4 regions of the Gracilibacillus sp. D59 genome follow, and region 3 is predicted to be linked to each of the others. Evidence: riboswitches for the same ligand, from Rfam matches in the RefSeq annotation. Region 3 holds a riboswitch; each other region holds the start of a gene.

Region 1 (5,438 bases), on a different contig from region 3:
TGCTGTTTCCGTTTCTTCATCAAGAGCTGAAGTAGGTTCGTCCAGCAAATATACTTCAACATTCATCAGAAGCACACGTCCGAATGCTAATCTCTGTTGTTCACCACCTGATAATTTATCAGCTTTTTCATCTAAATTTTTAGTCACATGTAACTCTTTTAATAATTTGGTAAGCTCCCAGTCTTCTACTTCTTCTTTATCTGCAAAGTGCAGGCCTATTAAAAGGTTATCACGAACCGTCCCATCAAAAACAACAGGGTCCTGCCCAAGCATTACGACTTCTCTTCTTAATTGAACTGGGTCTAAATCTGTGATCGGTTCATCTTTATATGTAATGCTTCCTTGGTCAGGAGTAAGCATACTGTTAAACATCTTTAATAATGTTGATTTTCCGCTTCCGCTTTCTCCAAATAAACAGTAAACTTTACCTGACTCAATGTCTAATTTCCTCACGGTTAAAATATCTTTAAAAACCAATTGATTGATCGAAAACATTCTGTTCCCTCCAAATACTTGGTCTATTATTTGTATCTGTCTACAAATAAATAGTATAAAAAAGAGCAGACACCCATTGTATCTGCTCTCATCCTTTAGCGAAAGTCTCGCTTATCTTCCATTTTTCTAGAAACGAAAACATAAGCAATGGTTGCAACTACTGTTAATAATGTATAAAATAATGTATTTTTCATTCGACTTCCTCCTCTATTATAGTTCTATTAAAATGGACGAAATTTACCCTTTTTCAGTACAAGTGTTGGTCCACCTAATAAGAACAGATAACGGTCATCAATCACATTTTTCATCACTTTTGCCTGCATTCCATATATTTTATTGCCATCAAATACAGTACCCATTGCATCACTTCCGCCTAAAGATGCAACCGTTCCTTTATCATCAAATTTAAATTCCTGTAATGTACCTCCGTAAATCATGGTCTTAATATTATGTGCACAAACATCTGCTTCTTGTATAGCAATTTGCGCAGTCGGAGGGTATGGTTTGCCAGTTTCGTTATTCATAACCCATGCACAATCACCTAAAATAAACACTTCGTCATGGCCTGGAGCACGTAATGTTGCATCCACATTAACTTTACCCTTAGTTAATTCAAAACCAGATTCTCCAACAATACGATTAGCTTGTACACCACCAGTCCAGACAATAGTACCTGCTGTAATTTCCTCTTCATCTTCACCGACGATAACTGAATCAGCTTTCACTTCTTTTATCATAGTTCCGAGCTTAAATTCTATACCGCGATATTCTAGAGATTCTTTCGCATAACTTAATAATTCTTCATTAAATCCAGGTAAAATCGTTGACATTGCTTCAACATCAATAATTTTCACATCTTGACGTGGAATATCATATTTTTTACATAATAGCGGAATACGTTCTGCTAATTCACCCAAAAATTCAATGCCGGTGAAACCTGCACCACCAACGACAATTGTTAGCATACTTGGGTCTGGATTTGTCTCATTACGATAACGAGCAAACTGATACTCAATGTGATCTCGAATCATGCGACTCGTATCAACACTTTGAATGGAAAAAGCATGCTCTTCCATTCCAGGAATACCAAATGTGGCCTTTTCAAAACCTAAACCTATGACTAAATAATCGTAGCTTATTTCACCGTTTTCTAGTTGGACTGTTTTGTCTTCTTTATTGATTTTTATAACCGTATCATGCACAAAATTTACTCGACGAGTATTAATGACATCTGAAATCATGATTCGAGAACGATTGACATCAATTGTTCCTGCAGCAACTTCATGTAACCATGTTGTTTGATAATGATAATTGTGTTTGTTAACTAATGTAATCTCAACTTCTTCTTGTGAAAATTGTTGAGTTAATCGCTTAGTTGTCATCATTCCTGCATAGCCTGCACCAAGTACAACTATTTTAGGTTTGTTTCCTATCATCGAATCCTTCCCTTCCTGTTTTAGACCCATAATAAACTACGATAGTTTTCACCTTTTTTACAATTTGTATGTATCATATCAATCGCTGTCAGTATATCAAAATTAAATTCCCTCGTCTAATAAAGTGAGACTTCCATCACAGGGTTTTATGGACAATTTGCGCTATAATAAACTATACCCCAATTTGAGACAATAACACATTAATTATATCGTGGAAGTGGTTAACCATCGATGCGGAATAAATCTCTCGATAATTCGTTTAGTTTCTCGATGTTAGACATCCTCGTCTATACATTCATAGTTTTAAACAAAAAGAAAAAACCCACTTTTAGGTAGGGTTTTATTCGTTGTATTACACATTGGATTTACATTCATTCTTTTTTAGGAATTCACGCACTTCTTCTATCGTATAACCACTCTCTTTCGCTTTTGCCATCAAGTAAATCCATTCATAATCAACGTTTATTTTTGTTGGCATAAACGTATTCCCCTCCTAAAATACACTACAGTATTTCAGGCAGCTCAGCCATCCGAAAACTTATGTATTATTATACGGATCTGTAACTTTGCGTCCCTACCTCTCAATAGGTTTGCCTTTTTCTGATCATTTCTGTACAACATATAACTTCAAAAAATAAGGATATGATTTTATCTATGGTTACCTTGTTATCATACCATTCCTATCATTACACTTCCATTACAATTACATTTTAGGTATCAAAACTGGATTTAAAACCGAAGTGTTCCAAAAGTTCTCTGTATTGTAATTCTTTTTGCTTTTCACCTATGTTCTGATACCAGTCTACAAGAAACTCTGCCATTCCGGCCCAAATTCGTTCTAGTTGATGATAAATTTGTTGAAAATAATCTTCATAAAGACCAGGGAAAAAATTATCTGAAGCAATTTTTAGACATTCCTCATATATCTCAACTTTTTCGATTCCCTTTGACAATTTTAAACCATTCTCAAGTTTTTGCCGATATACTAAATAATCAGTATTAATAGTACCACTGATTACTACATGCTCTCTTTCTGTAACAACTATTGGTTCATCTTGACTTATCTGAGCAGGCTCAAGTATTTTCTTTAAATGATGTAAAGAGACCCTCAATTGATTTTTAGCTTTAGTTAAAGATAAATTAGGCCAAAAAGCATCGCAAAGCTCATCTCTTGTAACCGATTTCTGTAAAATTAAATAAGTAAAAATTACTTTTGCTTTTCTTTTACCCCAACCTTGAACAATAGCCAGACCATTTATAATAACTTCAAAACGGTGTAACATAAGAACGGAAATGTGATTTACACGCTTATCCAGTCGTTCAATTTGTGCTTCTAATTCTCTCTCCATTTCAAATTTTAACTCAGATAGATATTTGTATTTAACCTTATTTTTAATACTTTTCTGTTGAATAAACTGATGTATCCATTTCGCCACGATAGATGGTTGATCCAATTGAACGACAAAAGATGCATCAGGTACGGTTAAAAACCTTGCAGAAGGCACAGCGTTTAATGTCGCACTAAATAGTTCTGGAGGGTAAACAGGGTCTTCTGAACCAACTAAAAGCAATAACGGCTTATTCATCGCTTGCAATTGCTTCCGTGCCATTTCAATATGACTTGTATTAAACAATTCAAAATAGACTTCTTTGTTAACTTTACGATATCCTTCTCTTAATATACTTTTATTTTCTTCCGTGGTATTATAACAAATCTGTGGAATTAATTCTTCTCCCAACACCTCTAGGCTCTTAGAATGATTACTAATTTTTTTTCGATTGGTAACTTGCTTCTCTCCCAATTTCTTAGGATAGTTAATGGGAACTGCGATTAATGTTAATGAAAGAATTTCTTCTCGATACTGATGGGCATATTGAATGGCAACAAAACCACCTAAACCTTGTCCAATTAGATGAAATTCATTAATTTGGAGGTAAGTTTTTAAATGCCTTAGATCACGGCACATACGGTCTAGTATTGGCTTCTCACCAGAATAATCACTAAGCCCATGTCCTGGTAAATCCAACAGAAGAATATCATAATCCCTTTCTAACAATGGTAAAATAGGCCCCCATGAATTAAGATGCAATCCTAATCCATGAAGCAAAACAAGTACATTTTTCTTGTTTGATTCATTTGAATGAAGCCATTTGTAATGAATCATAAACCCTTCACTATTAAGATATGATATATTATCACCCCCATCAAAGAACACCGACACATTTCATTAACTCCATATTACCTATTATCATGTATATATTCGACATTCATCTATAATATTCCTGCATGACAACTTTGTTTTAAGAAAATGGGACTAGGTATTTATTATGAAATTACAAACGTCACATACATAGTTAATCTTTTTATTGAAAAAAATTCTTTTAAATTTGCAAATAGGTGTACGCTTCGATTTTCGCTGCATAAGCTACAATATACATTTCTTTATTTTATCGTGAATGAGGTGATTTTTTGGCTCGTTATTATCGCTATCGTCTACCACCTTGGGCTCGAGAATGGATATTAATTTGTGAACGGTGCACTCCTCCAATCGTGATTTTTCAGGGGATACGAACTTTATTTATACCAACAACGTTCGATGTTTTATTGTTAGGAATTTTGATTGGTATCCTGATTGCTTTTCAATTAGAATGGATCTAGTAAGTTTCTTCAAATTGCTCTGATTTTAATGTTTCATAAATAAATTCCTGTAACTGAAATGCAAATAATAACTTACGATATTCCCGTTCAATTCTAATAGAGCATGTTACATTATTTTTATTTCTGGATGCCTGCATACTTGTTAGTACCTCTTGAATCCAATTAGATGGTGAAAGCAATTGTAAAACTAATAAAGATTTTTCATAATCCGATAAATCAATATAACGACAATAGATAGAAAACGAATCAGTTATTTTCCCCATATCACAGTCATGGAATTGAAATAAATATTGATAATATTTCACTAAATCATATGTTGGAGAAGTCATAAAAGCATCTTCCCAATTCAAAAAATACGTGTTGGTTTGTGTATTGACATAATGGGAAGGTTGTATATTTCCGTGGCATAATGAATATTTCATCTTCTCGGTTTCTTCCATTACATCCAAATAAATTTCTTGCCACCTTTCCAGTTGATTGAATGTTTGTTCTATATCCCGGTAATACATGCAAACTTGTAACTCATATGGGGACATAAAACGCTTTGCTTCAAAATATCGAACGTACTTCAACATTTGATCCCGATAGGTAGCTAACTCTTGCTGAAATTGTTGCGCGATAGTAGTCTTATTTTGTTTCAGTGGTGCAATCTGATGATAATCCATAGTGGCAGCGTGAAGACGACCGATTGCATGCATAGTAGTTGCATACTCATCAACTGGTTGATCCATGTACTCTTTTTCCACCCATGGCATCAGGTAATAGATATGTTTTTGATCCTGTACAAATGGTTGTTTATTTTTGGCATAATGAATGGGAACAAAGCCAAGTATCTGTTTTTGTTGTAT
Region 2 (5,438 bases), on a different contig from region 3:
CTTCTATGAAATTTTGCAATGCCCTTTGATCATATTTGATCCTTTCCTTTATATCTGCATTAATACTATCAATCGCTTCGATTGTAACAGTTTTTCCATCATAGAAATCTTTCATAGCAACATCCCAAATAAATTGTATGTCTTGATCCAAAGGTTGAGGTTTGCCTGGTACTTTTTTGTGTAAGGCAAGCTCAAATATTTGATTTAAATCTTTATTGATATAAAAGGGATCATGTTCAACTTTCTCATACATATTTTGCATATCATCTGCCATTTTTTTAGCAAATGCCCATGCCATCTCCTTTTGGTTACTATTTTCAGAAATAGCAATAGACATACTTGCCTCCATGTCTACACCTGCTAGTTGAAATGGTAAAGCAGTTACTCCCCATTTCCCCTTTTGCTCGGGAACCCAATTCTTCAGATGATCTACTACATAACTAGCCATTTGAAACATAACTAATTCATCATTTTGCAATGCTTCTTTTCCTCTTTCATCCCAAATATTAATATAGGGACTTAGGTCATTACTAACTACATCACTTGCAACTTGAAAAGTAGTCTCTAAAGGTTCTTCATTCGCTAAATACTTATACTCTTCATCAAAAAAATAACTCGTTCTTAAAACCATGTTCAGTAGTGAATGTTCTGATTCTACAATATAGTGGCCATTTTCTTTTAAATTTCGGGCCATGTTCAACCACTTTTCATCATCATTTAAATACTGAGACAATTGCCTTGGGTCACTGGGATATCCATATAGATTTAATATATCTTCCCGATAATACGTAACATAAGGGAAATACAATAATGGTATTGCGAACATTTTATCGCTGTCTTCATCAATATATCGATTTAATAAACTTTCTGGTCTTCGGGCGAAAAAACCTTCATCATTATACCTTTCTTCATATAAGTTTTCAAAACCACTTATTCCAGTAAATTCACCTAAAGCATAATCAGGTATTACATATAGATCTGGTGCCTGTTCTGTTAACATACTTTGACGATATTTTTGTATAATATTTTCTTTTATTACTTGTATATCAACCTCTATCTCTGGATACATTTCTAAAAAACCTGGTAATGACTTTTCAAAAATATTATCATGTGTCCAAATAACCAATTCATCGTCCTGTTCAACCTCTTCTTCCATTTCAACCGATTCAATTCTTAATGAAGATTCCTGAAAGGACTTAAAACTGGAAGAATGACAACCAACTAAGAGAATTATTCCTGCAGTCGCTATCCATAATCTGATTGATTTCAATCGTGTTCCTCCCTATATGATGTTAGTAGTTGTGAATTGTGATGTTCTTGTTTCTCCTCATACATTAATGAATCCGCATGATGTAACAATTTATCTAAAGTCTTACCATGGTCAGGATAAAAACTAATACCAATACTAGCTGTCAACATGATCTCCGTTTTATTAATAACGATTGTTTGCCTAATAACCTCGACTAATTGTTCACTAAACAACTGTACGTCTTTCTCTGTTTTTAAATTCACAACAGCAACAAATTCATCGCCTGCTAAACGATAAAAAGTTACAGGCTGACCTCGCTGAAATTGTTTTAACCGTTTGGCAAATACTTTTAATAATAAATCTCCACCACTATGCCCAAGCGTATCATTGACTTGTTTGAATTTATCTAAATCAATAAAAACAATCCCAAAGCGTTCCAAGTTTGCTGGTGCATCTAACATCTCTGTTACATCCTCATGAAAAGAATACCTATTTGGTAAATCAGTTAATGTATCGAAATGAGCCAAACGGTATAATTTCGACTCTGATTCTATTAATTGATTTGTCCTTGCTGTTAGTAAGTCATTCTTCTTTTTGGCATCAGTAAACATTGTTTGTAGCTGGTTTGCTACTTTTTCAATATTTTGCCCTAGCTTTGAAAATTCATCTATAGAAGTATCTCTCCAATAGAAAGTCTCCTGTCTATTCATCTTCTCTGGTAAATCACTTGTTAATTGCGTAAGTCGTATTAATGAATTGGATAATATGCGGTTAACTATCATACCAAACACTAATGCAATGAATAATACAGACAGGGCAAACATCAAATAATGAGTAAGGTCAGCAGCTAACGCTACTACTCTATTTGTGATAGGAATAATTAAAAATGCTCGCTTATTTATAAAGGTAGTTTCACCTAGATAATAGCCATGATACCAATCTGATAAAGTTTGTTGCTTAGATGGTAGCCAAATAAAACCATTAGGATGAATTTGATTAACAAAACCATCTTCAACATAATCAAGATTAGGAAGTGTGTCATTCTGATTATGCGCATAAAGCCATAATTGACCACCTTGATCCAACATATAAATACGTCTATTTGTTGTTCCAATAAATTCATCTAAAATTGATTTTATTCTAGCTTTCTCTAGTTCAGCGTCTAATTCATAATTTTGAATCTCGATAGAATCCATTTCTGCTACCTTTTGTTGTAACCGTTCTTCCAGTTGTTGATATTGAAGGTAAAACTCCTTGTACATTTCGCTCTCGAGCTCCCTACCATTAACTAAAATGATGATAAGTAATGGGAGGACAGCGGAGAAAATTAATATGTGGGAAATTACCTGGCCAAAATATAATTGATTTTTTTCCTGAAACCAGTTTTTCATCTTTGGAATGACTGGAAGATAATCGCACAACATATCAGCAACTAAAGCAGCGAACAAAGTAGCTGCTACAGTCTGAATGATCATAAAATTAGTTAAAACACTTAAATCATCCAAGAAGTCTGAGAAGAGAAAGACCAATAAGAAATAAAGAATAAAGATGATAAAGGAATAAGCAAAACTCCATGTAAATAGATCTTTTCCTTTTTTTGTATAAAATGTACCGATTATCAAAATTTCAAGTATACTAAAGAAAACCAATGAATTGCCTATATGTAAAAATTGTGTGAGTAAGCTCATACAAATTGTTAATAGAAGTGCAAAACGAAAGCCAAATAATCGGATAGATGCTAGATAAAGAACAGGCGCAAAACTTATGGTAATACCGAAAACTAATGATACAGAATATAATTGCGCAATGACAGATACAGTTAAGATCAATATAAACAATGTAATTTTTCTATTCATGACATTACGCATATCTATTCGCTCCTCACCCATATCTCGTTTTATAAAAAATATAAGAATAAAAACCTATACAAAAATGTATAGGTTTCCTGTTTTTATCTCAGGTAACCCTGCCATCGTCGCGATTTTCCACCTTAGATCTGTGGTTTTGCGTCTCTATTTTTCAATAGATTTGCCTTTTCCCATTATATAGTACTATTATATCACAAACACTGACGTAGCTTACTAGAAATATAAAACTAATTCCCTATATAATATAATAATTTCATGATAATAATCAATTCAAAGTAGAGATCAATTCAAAAAATACGAATAAACCAACAAATTCTTCGCTTTTAAAGTAAACTGCGAAATAACTTCTTAATAGATTAGCTTTTGCCATTCTGATTTATGCTAAGTGTTAGGAAACGCTACGGCAAGATACTTCGCTTTGCTTAGTGTTCTAATTATTGAAAGAAGAGAACTTATTCAATAATAAAAAGAGTAATCCTGATTAAGATTACTCTTTCACAATGGACTGTTTTCAATTGCATATACTAGCAGCAATTACTCGGGTACGTCTGTTTCGTCCTCCCAAGCAAGCATGCCACCTTCCATATTTGTTGCCTCAATTCCATTTGCTTCTAAATATTCAGTTGCTCGACCACTTCGAGCTCCTGAACGACATACCATGTAGTAATGTTCATCTTTATTAAATTCTTCTATTCGGTTAGGAATTTCTCCTAATCTTATATGTTTTGCACCAGGAATTATACCTTGTGCTACTTCATCATCTTCTCGAACATCAATTATATTTAATTTTTCACCATTTTTTAATTTTGTTGCTAATTCTGTTGCTTGAACCTCTTTCATAATAATACCTCCAAAAGTTTATTCTCATATAGCAATTTATTATTGGTTGATGAATCTCTCATTGAATAATACCATTATTGTGCTTCCTTTACTAATATTTAATATAGCTTCTAAAATTAATAACATACTGGGTACAGTTTTAAGCATTCATTTGCGCTATTTTCTTATCACAAATATGTTCAATCACACTCGGAATTTTTTCTTTTGCTATTGGTTTAGAAAACCAATAGCCTTGGAATATTTGACATCCTAAATCTTCTAATAGCTTTATCTGTTCTATTTCTTCTACCCCTTCTGTGATTACTTGCAACCCAAGTGCATGTCCCATTTCCATTATCGCCTGCACAATAGCTAAATTTTTTGGATCCTGATGAACATCTATTACGAAAGAACGATCAATTTTTAATGCACTAATTGGGAATTTTTTTAAATACGATAGCGAAGAATAACCTATTCCAAAATCATCAACTTCTATTCCAATACCTAATGCTCTTATATCTTGCAATACGTTAATAGATAACTCAATATCCTCTAATAATAAACTTTCTGTAATCTCAAAACTAATTTGGTATGTAGGGCACTTTGTTTCAGCTAGCAGCTTTTTTACTTTATTGACAAAATTCTGCTCGCTCATTTGCTTATAAGATATATTGATAGAAATATGATAATATTCCCCTTTCTGGTTCCAAGCTACAACGTCTTCAAATACTTGTTTCATGATATGAGCGCCAATTGGAACAATCCACCCACTTTCCTCCGCAATCCCTATAAATTCTCCTGGAGATACATTACCTAAGTGTTTATTATTCCAGCGAATCAAAGCTTCGAACCCTATTACCTTCTCTTGTTTGATATCTACTTGTGGTTGATAATGTACCTGCAGTTCATTTTGATCAATAGCTTGAAATAAATGCCTTTTAATGTGAAAGACACGATTAGTTTCCTCCGCGTTTCCTTGTTGAAAGAAATGATAAGATTCTGCGCCTTTACTTTTGGCCATTTGCAAGGATTCTCGTGCCTGCAAAATCATCGTGTCAGGCTTTTGCTTTTCAAAATGAACCATTCCAATATAAATCGTAGTCATAAACTCCTGCTTTTCATATTTCCAAGGATCTTTTAGACGGTGCAATAAAGCTATTATTTGTTGCTGCAATTTTTCTTTACTCTGCTTTACAATCAAGGAGAATTCATCCTCGCCACTTCTTGAGATAAACATTGGTTGAAAATGATCTGCTAATAAACCTGACATGTTTGTCATGACGAATTCCCATGCTTCCATACCATAAATCCCTTTTACTTCTTTCATTTGATCAAAATCAACAAGCATTAAATGAAAAGCATCTTGCTCATGAATCGTTTTTTCTAACACTTTCCGAAATTTATATTTATTCGGAAGATGTGTGACAGGGTCATAGTAAAGGATTTTGTCCAATGATTCCTGATATTGTTTTCGTGCTGTTATATCCCGTGAGATAAGCAAT
Region 3 (5,438 bases):
CTCTTTTTCAGATCCACTATTGTCAGAGTTTTCTCTAGATTTTGCTTGAGATGATCTGTTTTTATTTTTCTCTGGTGCTTCCTCTTTATTTTTTGATGAACTCAGGTTTTCTTGCTGATCATTTCTTGTTTCACCAGATTTTTCAGCTGCTTTTTCAACCATTTGACGGAGTTCTTTTATCGTCTTGTTTTTAACCTCTTCGATATCAACTTCCGCTTTGTTTTCCGTCATTTGCTGGTACAAACGATATGAATTAACGGACAGAGAAACGTTTTTTGCTTCTTGATAGTATTGTTCATTTTCGGCATAAACCTCAATTTCCCCACCAACTTGATTTTGGGCAAAAGAATGATGGAAAATTTCTTCTACTAAAAGCAATTTTTTTGATTCCGTCTTATCCTTCTCCTGCAAATCGATCAATGTCGTGGTAACAATGGCAGACGTGTCCTTCGATAAGTATTGCTTTTCTTTTAATTGTACAACAATTTCATTAATTGCCTTATCGATTTTTTGGCCTTCCATGTCCAAGTCTTGAATCACACGGTTTGCATCGTCATTTAACGCAACTATATCGAGCACATTGAAATCTTCATCTAATGATATTTCAATACTTGGATTGATATCAATCGCAAGTAGATATGCTTGTTGATTCGGTTGGAAAAAAGATCCATTCATAACGATAAACAATAAAATTGCTGCTAAAGATACAACGGGTAGTACCATTTTTCTATTCCATTGAAGTAAAGGGGCTTTTTTTATTCGGTACGTCACATACTCACCAATAACTGGCATGTCATGTTTTTCACGAGGAACATTACGAAAAGTACCATCATCACACATCAATACAATCTGATGTTGCTGAACCTCCATGACCACACCTTTGATTTTTTGCTTCACTACTTCTCCCCCCTTACTTTATCACTTATAAACGATTGTAAATTCTTCCATTCAGGATGTAATAAAATAATAATAATTGCGATAATATATTTTCGGTATTTTTCGATGGTTTTGACACGATATTTAGTTAGTGTTACAAAATCCTTAACCGGAAATTGCTTACGTCGAAATAATTGTTCTACCAGTGTTTCTCTTTGAATAAAATCTTCAGCTATTTGTAGCACTTTTTTTCTTGTTCGCTTCTGTTTTGGACTATATGATTCTAATTCCTCGAAACGTATATAAAAGCATGACAATTGATCATTTAAATCAATAATTTCTTCCGCTATATTGCTAATCCGTTCTTCTTGTTGATATTGTTTTACCGATTCTTGCACATGATTTGTTTCGAGAAGTTTTTCACCATTCTTAATTAGATCTTGATATTGATTTTCTTTTCTAAAAAAATCGATCAATTCTCGATGAATAATTAAATAGACATAATTAAGAAAAGTTCTCCCTTTTCCAGGATCATACGTGTCAATTGCACGGTTAAAGGCGATTAAGCCAATACTCGCCTCGTCATCATTCCATGTTGTAAACTTTTTACATACTTTTCCTACCACACTCAATATATATGGTTGATAATATTGAATCAGCTGTTCTCGAACTAATTCATTCCCTTTTTGTATCTCCGTGATGGAATGCTCGATGTCTTCTTGCTTCATCCTGCCCCTCTCCCTTATCCACTATTTCATGAGCACCAAAAAAGAAAGCTTTATCCTCAAAGATATTAATAGATGTCAAAGGATAAAGCATTTCTATATTTAATGTAAGCTATAAATAGTTAAGGGTAAAGATATTTTTGGAATTTTGTCGAAAAAAATCGATAATATCTTTATCTTTCCTTTCCTTTTTCTTTTTCTGATCTATCATTCTCGTCATCTTCTTCCGACTCTGCCTTAGAATCATCTTCAGGTTCATCATCATCTTCTTGCTCTTCTACTTCTTGTTCTTCTTTCTCTTCTTCTTTTTCTGCTTCTTCAGCTCTTTTTTGTGCCTCTTCTGCTTTTTTGTGTTTCTCTTCTAATTTCTTTTGTGCTTTTTCCGCTTTTTCTTCCGCTCTTTCAGCTTTTTCTTCTGCTTTCTCTTGTGCTTGTTCAGCTTTTTCCTCTGCCTTTTCTTCAGCTTTTTCTAATTTTCGTTGTTCTGCTTCGGCTTTTTTAATAGCTTGTTCCTGTACTTCTTCTGCTAATTTAGTTTCTTCTGCTTCTTCTGATTCATCATCTTCTTGTTCCTCAACGATATCTTCATTTTCCGGTTGATCTACGTCTTCTTCATCTTCATTTTTTGATTTTGCTCGAAGATAATTTTCTTCAGCACGCTTTTGATTCTCAAGTGCTTTAGCAATACCTGCTTTTGCTTGTTCTGGTAAATCATCGCGCTCTAATAAAGCTTGAAGTTTGATAGTACGTTGTTTGGCATTATCTCTTAATTCATCTTCTGCTTCATCTCGATCCTCCGTGCTTTCCTCTTTCTCTTCTTGATCGGAGTCTTCGTTTTCATCATCCGCTTCTTCTGAATCAGGTAATTCCACTTCTTCTACTTCGTCATCATCTTCATTTGCTTCTTCTTCTGATTCTTCCTGCTCTTCCTCTGCAGCTTCTAATTCACCTTCTAATCGATCTAAATATTCTTCATATTGTTCGATTAATTGTTCAGCTTCTTCAATATTACCTTCGTCAATTAAAGTTTCTATTTCATTCAAACGGTCACTCACAAACTCGTCTAATAATAGCGCTCTTTCGGTTTGGTCTTCTGTCAGTTCCAGCTCTGTTTCTTCAATTAATAGAGCAGTATCATATAATTCCTCATCTGGGGTAATCGTTTCCTCTACTTCATTTGCATATGCAGTATTTCCTACAACTAATACACTAATTGTTGCTGCCGATAACCATGTTTTTAGCTTCATATCAGCTATTCCCTCCATCTAAAATATTTGAATACTCTCATTGAATGCATTTATTTGCTTTTTATTTTCTTGATAATGCTGTTCAGGAGTCATGAAAGTAAAAATCACATTATGTTTCGAACCTTGATGAAAATATATATCCCCACGTATATTTTCATTTCTATTTGTTTGAACAGCTAAGTAATTCTCATCCTCTTCTATTAATTCCGCTTTTTTAGAAAAAGAAGATAGAACGTTCTTTTTTAATAGATCCACCGTTTGTTCTTTACTTACCGACGAAACAATTACCCTTGTTGTCCCGTTTGAAAAAACGATGTTCTGCTCTTGCTCAGCGGTGGCTTCTTCCTCAACTGACCAACCATCTACTCCACCGATTTGGAAAACATCATTTTCATACAGTACATCTTGCTTTTCTGCTTGTCCGGTATTCTCCCCAAGATCCGTGGCACTCTCCCCTTGACCACATGCCATTAAAAAGAACAAACAGGATACTATCAACACTTGTTTCAACGCTTCACCCCCATTCACTATCATTATCTCTTGGTAGCTGGCTGGCTTTGTGACCCTTCACATTAGCCCCTATAGCTTTGCGTCACTGTTTTTTAACAGTTTTGCCTTTCTCCTTTTTCAACTATCTATACGAAAGACTTGTATTGAAAAAGGGGGGAGAACAAAATTTTTTCTATAAAAAATTAAAATATAAAAAGTTAAAAAAAATAAATATGATGAACGTTCTAGTATTAGTAAACAGTTTTATATGACCTTAAAGAAGAAACTATTTTAAAAGAAACAAGTGACCCCTGACTTCTTTTGATAAAATCCACATTTACCTTAGTGTAGCTTGCTCTTACAAGTAGGTTAACTTGTACATATAATGACATGTAACAGAAAGGAGGAAAAACGTTGGCAAAACAAGCAAAACCAATGACGGCAGGTATGGCCAAGCAATTACTGGAGGATAATAAAGTTTATTTAACCCCTGAAGGAAAGAAAATATTGAGAAGTATCGTAAAAAAATAATCACAAAAAAAAGTGCGCATACTCGCTTTATTGCGCACTTTTAATTATATAAGCCGGGGTAAATAAAATTTTTGCCATTAAAAAGTTTTCCCTTTCCTACCCGCACATTAAAATTTCTTTATTTTAAGATATTTGATATAATAATCATATGTCTTTTTTACTATTTTTATTAGTAGGTGATTATATTGAATTATGGTTCTGATTTTATGAATGATTTATTTCAAAATGATACGTCTATTGCACCAATGTCTGAGACGTATTATGTAAAGGAGAATTTCTTCGGTGGCAGTTCTTTCGTTGACATTAATGGTAATCCTATTTTGGAAACGATGCCTAATGCTGCCGGTGGTGAAACATTCCATTTTGCAAATGGAGAAACAGCACATGTAAGAGAGAATGTTGAAGGTGGCACTACTTTTGACTTTACTGGGATTGACAATGACATTACAAGCCGTTCTTCGATTTTCGGACAAGAAAATTACTACCAAAATGGAGAGCATATAGGTACATTACAACCTAATTTCACTGGAGATGGGGTTGATTTTGTTGCTCCAAGTGGTGGTACTATGTTTAGCACTTCCGAAAACAGTGTGATAGGTGAATCTCAGGTTCATATAGATTCCTCTTTTGTTGATAGCGAAAGTTATACAAGTGGATTTGACTTACAAAACCATTTCAGTGAAATTGAAGCTGTATCATCACAAATCTCTAGTGCTGATTTAGGGACTGCGATGGACGGATCAGACGCACTTGACGTACTGGAGTTCTTATAAGATGGCAGTTTCAAAACTAGAAAACTATTTCAAAGACCCAGCAAAAGAATATGACTTGATTGTAAGTGATTTAAAGTCACGTTTGTCCCAACCCTGCTGGGAGGAAGTAATTGCATATGTCGACCACGTTACAGAAAATGCAATGAATCGTGTATGGGACCAGCTTCGCCATCGATACGAATCCTTAAGTAGATTGGAAGACTCTTTTCCAGACAAACCAACAACAGAAGATCAACAGCGATACATTCGTAACTTTTTTGATTATACCGATCCAGGGAAAGTATCAAAGGATTTGCAAACAGCATTAAGCTTTGATGAACTGGAATCAGACTACATACAATTTATACGAGCAATGTCTGAGGGTGAATATGGAGAAATTTTTCTACGCTATCAATACCCTTCTCCTTTTTTCAATGGGTTGCAACAAGGAATATTACTTCATATTAATAACCTGACAAATGCTTTAAAGAAATATACAGATAAAATTGGTCAGCATGCAATCGTTATGGATCGTGTTAAAAGTGATCAGCAGGGAAAATCCATTATTAAAGGTGGTGCTTCACTACTTGGATTGTTAGTTGGCATCCCTTTTGCTGGGGCTGGTGTTGGTGCTTTAATGGGAGACGATAGTGAAACTCAAATCCATCAATCAATGGATAAGGTAATTCAAGGTTGGAATCATTATATTGATAGATTTAATTCCTTTTTACAAGAGCTTGAGCTTCATTACAAACTGGCAATGATGGCTCTTTATGGTGGTACCATCATACGGGTAAATGATCAATTTGCTACACAAC
Region 4 (5,438 bases), on a different contig from region 3:
TTTATGGTGGACAAGCCTTGAAATCATTTAGTAAATACCATGCAGAAGCTAGGTGTAAAGGGACGGATCTCACAAGCTGTAGTGGAACTGTAGCAAATGGATGAGTTAAAGCTTTAGATGAAAACCAGTTATTCTAACAACAGAATAACTGGCTTTCTGTCCCTTAAATTCAGTGATAAATCATTCCTAGATAAATATTTACTTTGACTTATTCTAAAAGTGAGTATATAATGACAATGTACTGTTAATTTTTAGGAGGATTATTAAAAAATGATTTATTACATCAGACTACGTTTCCAAACTTTGAACCAGTAATTAAATACGTTCAAAGGCTCTGTTTTTGTACACAGAGTAAACGGGATCAGTCTGTCCTTTTTTAATAACCTTCATTTCATATAACAAAAATATGTAATGTAAAGAAAGGCAGATCATTCTGCCTTTCTTTAATTATGTCTAATTTTCCTTCTTTTGTGAAGGTTTATTTGCTAGCGGCTTTTAATACGCCGGAATCTAATAAGGATGGGTCTTCTCCCCTTTACTCCGAATCACAGGCAGATTGTCTGTGATTTTTTATTTTTAAATTGAGAAAGGGAGATATAATATGACCAAGAAAAAGCTTAAGTATCAGAGAAAAAAACGAAGCCACGGGAAAAGTCCAAACTTTTTAGGACAGCATTTAATGCATAATAAGAAATTGATCAATGATATTGTAGACCTAACCAAGGTGAATATAGACGAAACTGTATTGGAATTAGGTGCTGGAAAAGGCGCTTTAACTACAATCCTCAATCAAAGAGCTGGGAAGGTTTTGGCAGTAGAATATGATAAAAAGTTTGTAAATATTTTAGAAATAAAGACAGAGAACTGTCCGAATACTACAATTATTCATCAAGATATTTTGAAAATATATTTGCCAAAGGAAAAGTTTATTGTTGTGTCAAATATTCCTTATTCTATTACCACACCAATTATGAAGAAACTTCTTAATAATCCATTAAGTAATTTCCAACGAGGTGTCATTGTGATGGAAAAAGGTGCAGCTAAAAGGTTTACATCAAGGTTAGTGAAAAATCCATATGTTATCGCTTGGAGAATGTGGTTTGATATACGGTATGTTAAAGGAATTTCAAGGAAAAATTTCTCTCCACCACCACGAGTAGATTCCGCTCTGATTACAATAAATAGAAAAGTAAGACCGATTGTACCAATTGCAGATTATTTAATCTTTTGGGGAATGGCGGATTATGTGCTTAAAAACCCACAATTATCTATTGATTTGGCATTAAGAGGGGTATTTACACCACCACAAATAAAGCACTTAAAAAGGAATCTTGGAATAAAAAATGATTTTCCAGTTTCGTCTTTATCGGAACAACAATGGGGGATAATCTTTGAAACAATGGTAAAGCATGTTCCACGATTCAGATGGCCCAAAATGAAAAAGGGGAAACTCGACTTTTTTTGAAGCTTTAACTTTATAAATGTTTGAACAAACCAAAGTGACATGATCATGTACGATTTGCTAGAGAGAGCTATGAAAATAGCTCCCTTACTTCGGTAAATCAACTAGTTCTTTATTACTATAAAAAAAGATTCTATCCTGGAATAAAATATATATTGACACCCACACATATATTCATTAGAATAAACCTAAGTAATAATACCTAAGGATAATAACGAAAATATTACCTTCGATAATGGCATACTCATTGAAAGGTGAGGACGCAAAGCCTATGGGTCTAAGGTCTCAAGATTATGACAGCCGGGTTACCGAAAAGGATGGTTTATTTGAGTATGGATTAGTATACCCTTTTTTACTAATTCACACTGAGAGCCCACCAAACTTTTTTGGTGGGCTTTTTTTAATATAAAAAAGGATCATGGAATTGCTTTCTGAATCTAGTGATCCAAACGTATAGCATTATCGAAGCGTAGAAAGTGAGGGAGTTTATATGACAGAACAGGTGTTAAACGCTATTGATGTAGAAAGTAATGTTCGCTCCATTCTAGAAGCAATTGGAGAAGACCCAAATCGTGAAGGGTTATTAGATACACCGAAGCGAGTAGCAAAAATGTACAAAGAAGTTTTTGAAGGAGTTGGAACCCCACCTGAGACCGCCCTAACTACGACTTTCGATTCAGAGGGCTATGAAGGCATCGTTTTAGTAAAAGATATTGATTATTATACATTTTGTGAGCATCACTTGATTCCGTTTTTTGGAAAAGCACATATCGGTTATATCCCAGACAAACGTATCGTTGGACTTAGTAAATTCGCTCGCCTAGTAGAATTAACGGCTAAGCGTCCACAGGTACAGGAAAGAATGACTAATCAAATAGCACTGGCCATTGAAAATGTACTACAACCAAAAGGCGTAATCGTTTCTTTGGAAGGACAACACTTATGCATGTGTGCGAGGGGTGTCAAGAAACCAGGAAGTGCGACAGTAACTACGGTCAAAAAAGGAGTATTTACGGAAGATGCGACCTTAGTTAACGAATTTTTAAAGAGCTTATAAAAACTGTAAGAAATGAGGGGACACTGTTGCTATATTTATCCAGGAGAATTGACTTTTCTGCGATGCATAGTTATCGCATTGCTACATGGAGCGAAAAAAAAAATCAACAAATATTCGGTTTGTGCAGTAATATAAATGGTCATGGTCACGATTATAAATTGGAAGTAATGGTAAAAGGCAACCTAAATCAGAAATCAGGGATTGTTGTTAATACGGTAGATATCAAGCAAATAGTAGGTGGATTAGTGGAGAAAGAACTAGACGGGAAATTTCTAAATAAAGAACATCCTTTTTTTATGACACACATTCCAACAACAGAAAACATTGTAGGCTATTTGTGGGAAGCGATCGCTCCTCAGCTAAAAGGCTGTACGTTACATCAACTCCGGTTACATGAAAATCCATATTTATATGCAGAGAAAGGGGAAGAAGATATGGTTACGTTATCAAGAAAGTATCATTTTAGCTCAGCACATCGTTTGCATAGTGATCAGTTATCGGATGAAGAGAATGTAAAGCTCTTCGGTAAATGTAATAATCCAAACGGTCATGGTCACAATTATTATTTAGATGTATTTGTAAAAGGGATTCCAGATCAGGTAACAGGCATGATCGTAGACTTGGCTGAATTGGACGAGATTGTGGAGAATGTTGTCTTAAATAAATTCGATCATAAACATTTAAATTTAGATACAAATGAATTTGAAGGGCTGAACCCAACATCCGAGGTAATGGCAAAAGTAATTTATGATATGTTATCACCACATATATCTAACCTTTATAAAATAGGCCTTTGGGAAACCGAGAAAAATTATTTTGAATACTTAGGAACAGAAGAGGTGTCAGTTTAATGGACTTCTCTCAGATAAAAGATAAAGTGATCGTGATTGTAGGTGCGAGTAAAGGTATCGGCAGACAAACAGCAATATCACTAGCAAATCATGGCGCAAAGCTTGTGCTAGGATCAAGAAACATTGAAACTTTACAGCAATCATTCGAAGGTGAAAATATTACATCATTCCCGGTGGATGTGACAGACGAAGATTCAGTAAACCATTTTGTTAAGAAAAGTGTGGAACGATTTGGACGAGTTGATGTCTTAATAAATTCTGCGGGGATTGGTACCTTTGACAATATCCTTGAATCTTCAACAGAAGACTTTGACAACATGGTCGCTGTAAATCTAAGAGGAACATATCTAACATGCAAGTATTTTGGTAGGGTGATGAGAGATCAGAAGCAAGGGCAAATTCTGAACCTTGCATCAATAGCTGCCACAACTGCTTTGCCGGGGAACGGAGGATATACGGCTTCTAAGTTTGGGGTGCATGGCTTAACGAAAGTACTGCAGCAAGAATTAAGAAGAGAAGGTGTTCGCATTACTTCTGTTTTACCAGGTGCAATCAACAGTTCTTTTTGGGATCATGTATCTTTCGATTTAGACGTCGATAATATGATTCCCGTCGAATCTATCGCAGAGCATTTAATCTATTTGATTTGTCAACCACAACAAGCAGTGGTTGATGAAATAACGATTATGCCACCTAACGGTATTCTATAACAAAGGATAAATGGGAAATGAAAAGACTTTTTACCAAACGACGAGGTAAAAGAAACGAAGCTGTAGAACAACAAACTTCTCAGAAACTATCACCATCCTTGGCTTTTCAATCTTTTATGCAGATGAACGAACAAGCAACTATTGGCTGGATTGTATATCAACTAGCAGATGGGATGGACATAAACAAAAAAGAAGAACTATTCTTACAATCATTTTCTCTACATTCCATCGATAACATCACTGATGAGAAGATGAAAGAATTATATCAATTAGCACAACTAGGGCTAGGATGGATTACGAATCATGATGTAATAGAGGAAGAAATTAAAAAGCTAGATTATCCGAAGCCCTTTCGTGATGTATTGTTACGAACATTAAATGAAGTACATGCTAGCAAAACACTCACTGAAATGGATAAGGAGAAAGATCAAGTATGGGAAGTGTATCGCGATGTCATCTATTCTGCGACACAAGGAGCTTTTTTGCTGATTGATAAAGCGAAAATAAAACAATATAAAACAGGCAACCTTTTATGTGAAGCAGATATTAAAGAACGGCAAGATATCTCTTACTCAAGGAATCTTGCAAAGGAAGCATTTACTAATGCTGGATTAAAAAATTCAAAAGTTATGAGCTATAACCTGATTATTTCTGAAGCCGTAACAAATGTAATAAAGCATGCCGACGACGGTAAAATGTTCATTCACCAAAAGGATGACGTATTTCATGTCATTATAGAGGACAATGGCCCAGGTTTTCCTCTCAATATTTTACCGAAGACAACCTTGTTAGCGGGTTTTTCAACGAAAGAATCATTAGGCCAGGGATTCTCATTAATGATTAAGATGGCAGAGCAAGTGATATTAGAAACATCTTCTAATGGATCTACATTAATACTACTTTTAGATGGGAAGGGTGAAATAGGATGAGTGACAAGGAAGTAAGTTCAGATAAAACAATTGATAAAACTATTGTAACTGCAAGGTTATTTCCTGGATTTTGGGATCGATGGGTTGCACATGGTATGGAAAAAGAAGTTGCCCATCAATTTAAATTAGAAGTTACTAATTTACAGGAATGGATAGCTTTTTTTGATAAACATGGTAATAAACATAATGAAAAGGCAGAACTAGCTAATAACACTGGTAATCGGAAAGAGGCAAAATGGCATTATAGACTTTCGGCACTCTATTTCAATCTTTCCCATTGGATTTTTCCAGAACCAAATAACGAAAAAAGAGAATGGTACCAACAATCACTTGAAACTTTTGCTAAAGCAGATGAATTGTTGGTAGTAAAACCTTCAAGAGAAAAAGTAGTGGTAGAAGATGTTGCTTGTTATGGAAGGGTTAGAATTC

The links. A riboswitch is a leader RNA that binds a small molecule or an ion and turns the genes downstream of it on or off. The one in region 3 is predicted to bind cyclic di-GMP.
Region 1: it holds a riboswitch for cyclic di-GMP, as region 3 does, so the genes downstream of both, ACTWP4_RS17600 (anti-repressor SinI family protein) here and ACTWP4_RS12615 (hypothetical protein) in region 3, are expected to answer to the same signal.
Region 2: it holds a riboswitch for cyclic di-GMP, as region 3 does, so the genes downstream of both, ACTWP4_RS19200 (diguanylate cyclase domain-containing protein) here and ACTWP4_RS12615 (hypothetical protein) in region 3, are expected to answer to the same signal.
Region 4: it holds a riboswitch for cyclic di-GMP, as region 3 does, so the genes downstream of both, folE (GTP cyclohydrolase I FolE) here and ACTWP4_RS12615 (hypothetical protein) in region 3, are expected to answer to the same signal.

What each region holds. Positions count from the first base shown of each region.
Region 1 is NZ_JBQQCK010000012.1:11,513-16,950, reverse strand. It holds gene ACTWP4_RS17610 (ABC transporter ATP-binding protein) at 1-495, opposite strand, end outside; gene ACTWP4_RS17605 (NAD(P)/FAD-dependent oxidoreductase) at 717-1,931, opposite strand; gene ACTWP4_RS17600 (anti-repressor SinI family protein) at 2,284-2,409, opposite strand; cyclic di-GMP riboswitch class I at 2,445-2,536, opposite strand; gene ACTWP4_RS17595 (alpha/beta fold hydrolase) at 2,642-4,153, opposite strand; gene ACTWP4_RS17590 (hypothetical protein) at 4,402-4,590, shown strand; gene ACTWP4_RS17585 (phosphotransferase) at 4,587-5,438, opposite strand, start outside.
Region 2 is NZ_JBQQCK010000014.1:33,969-39,406, forward strand. It holds gene ACTWP4_RS19195 (ABC transporter substrate-binding protein) at 1-1,270, opposite strand, end outside; gene ACTWP4_RS19200 (diguanylate cyclase domain-containing protein) at 1,267-3,117, opposite strand; cyclic di-GMP riboswitch class I at 3,206-3,292, opposite strand; gene ACTWP4_RS19205 (rhodanese-like domain-containing protein) at 3,652-3,957, opposite strand; gene ACTWP4_RS19210 (EAL domain-containing protein) at 4,097-5,438, opposite strand, start outside.
Region 3 is NZ_JBQQCK010000006.1:228,863-234,300, forward strand. It holds gene ACTWP4_RS12600 (anti-sigma-I factor RsgI family protein) at 1-897, opposite strand, end outside; gene sigI (RNA polymerase sigma-I factor) at 897-1,604, opposite strand; gene ACTWP4_RS12610 (DUF5667 domain-containing protein) at 1,775-2,848, opposite strand; gene ACTWP4_RS12615 (hypothetical protein) at 2,867-3,358, opposite strand; cyclic di-GMP riboswitch class I at 3,388-3,474, opposite strand; gene ACTWP4_RS12620 (hypothetical protein) at 4,054-4,641, shown strand; gene ACTWP4_RS12625 (SH3 domain-containing protein) at 4,643-5,438, shown strand, end outside.
Region 4 is NZ_JBQQCK010000013.1:19,624-25,061, reverse strand. It holds partial or broken gene ACTWP4_RS18350 (helix-turn-helix transcriptional regulator) at 22-93, shown strand; gene erm (23S ribosomal RNA methyltransferase Erm) at 602-1,465, shown strand; cyclic di-GMP riboswitch class I at 1,690-1,775, shown strand; gene folE (GTP cyclohydrolase I FolE) at 1,953-2,519, shown strand; gene ACTWP4_RS18335 (6-carboxytetrahydropterin synthase) at 2,546-3,370, shown strand; gene ACTWP4_RS18330 (SDR family oxidoreductase) at 3,370-4,080, shown strand; gene ACTWP4_RS18325 (ATP-binding protein) at 4,098-5,009, shown strand; gene ACTWP4_RS18320 (alpha/beta hydrolase) at 5,006-5,438, shown strand, end outside.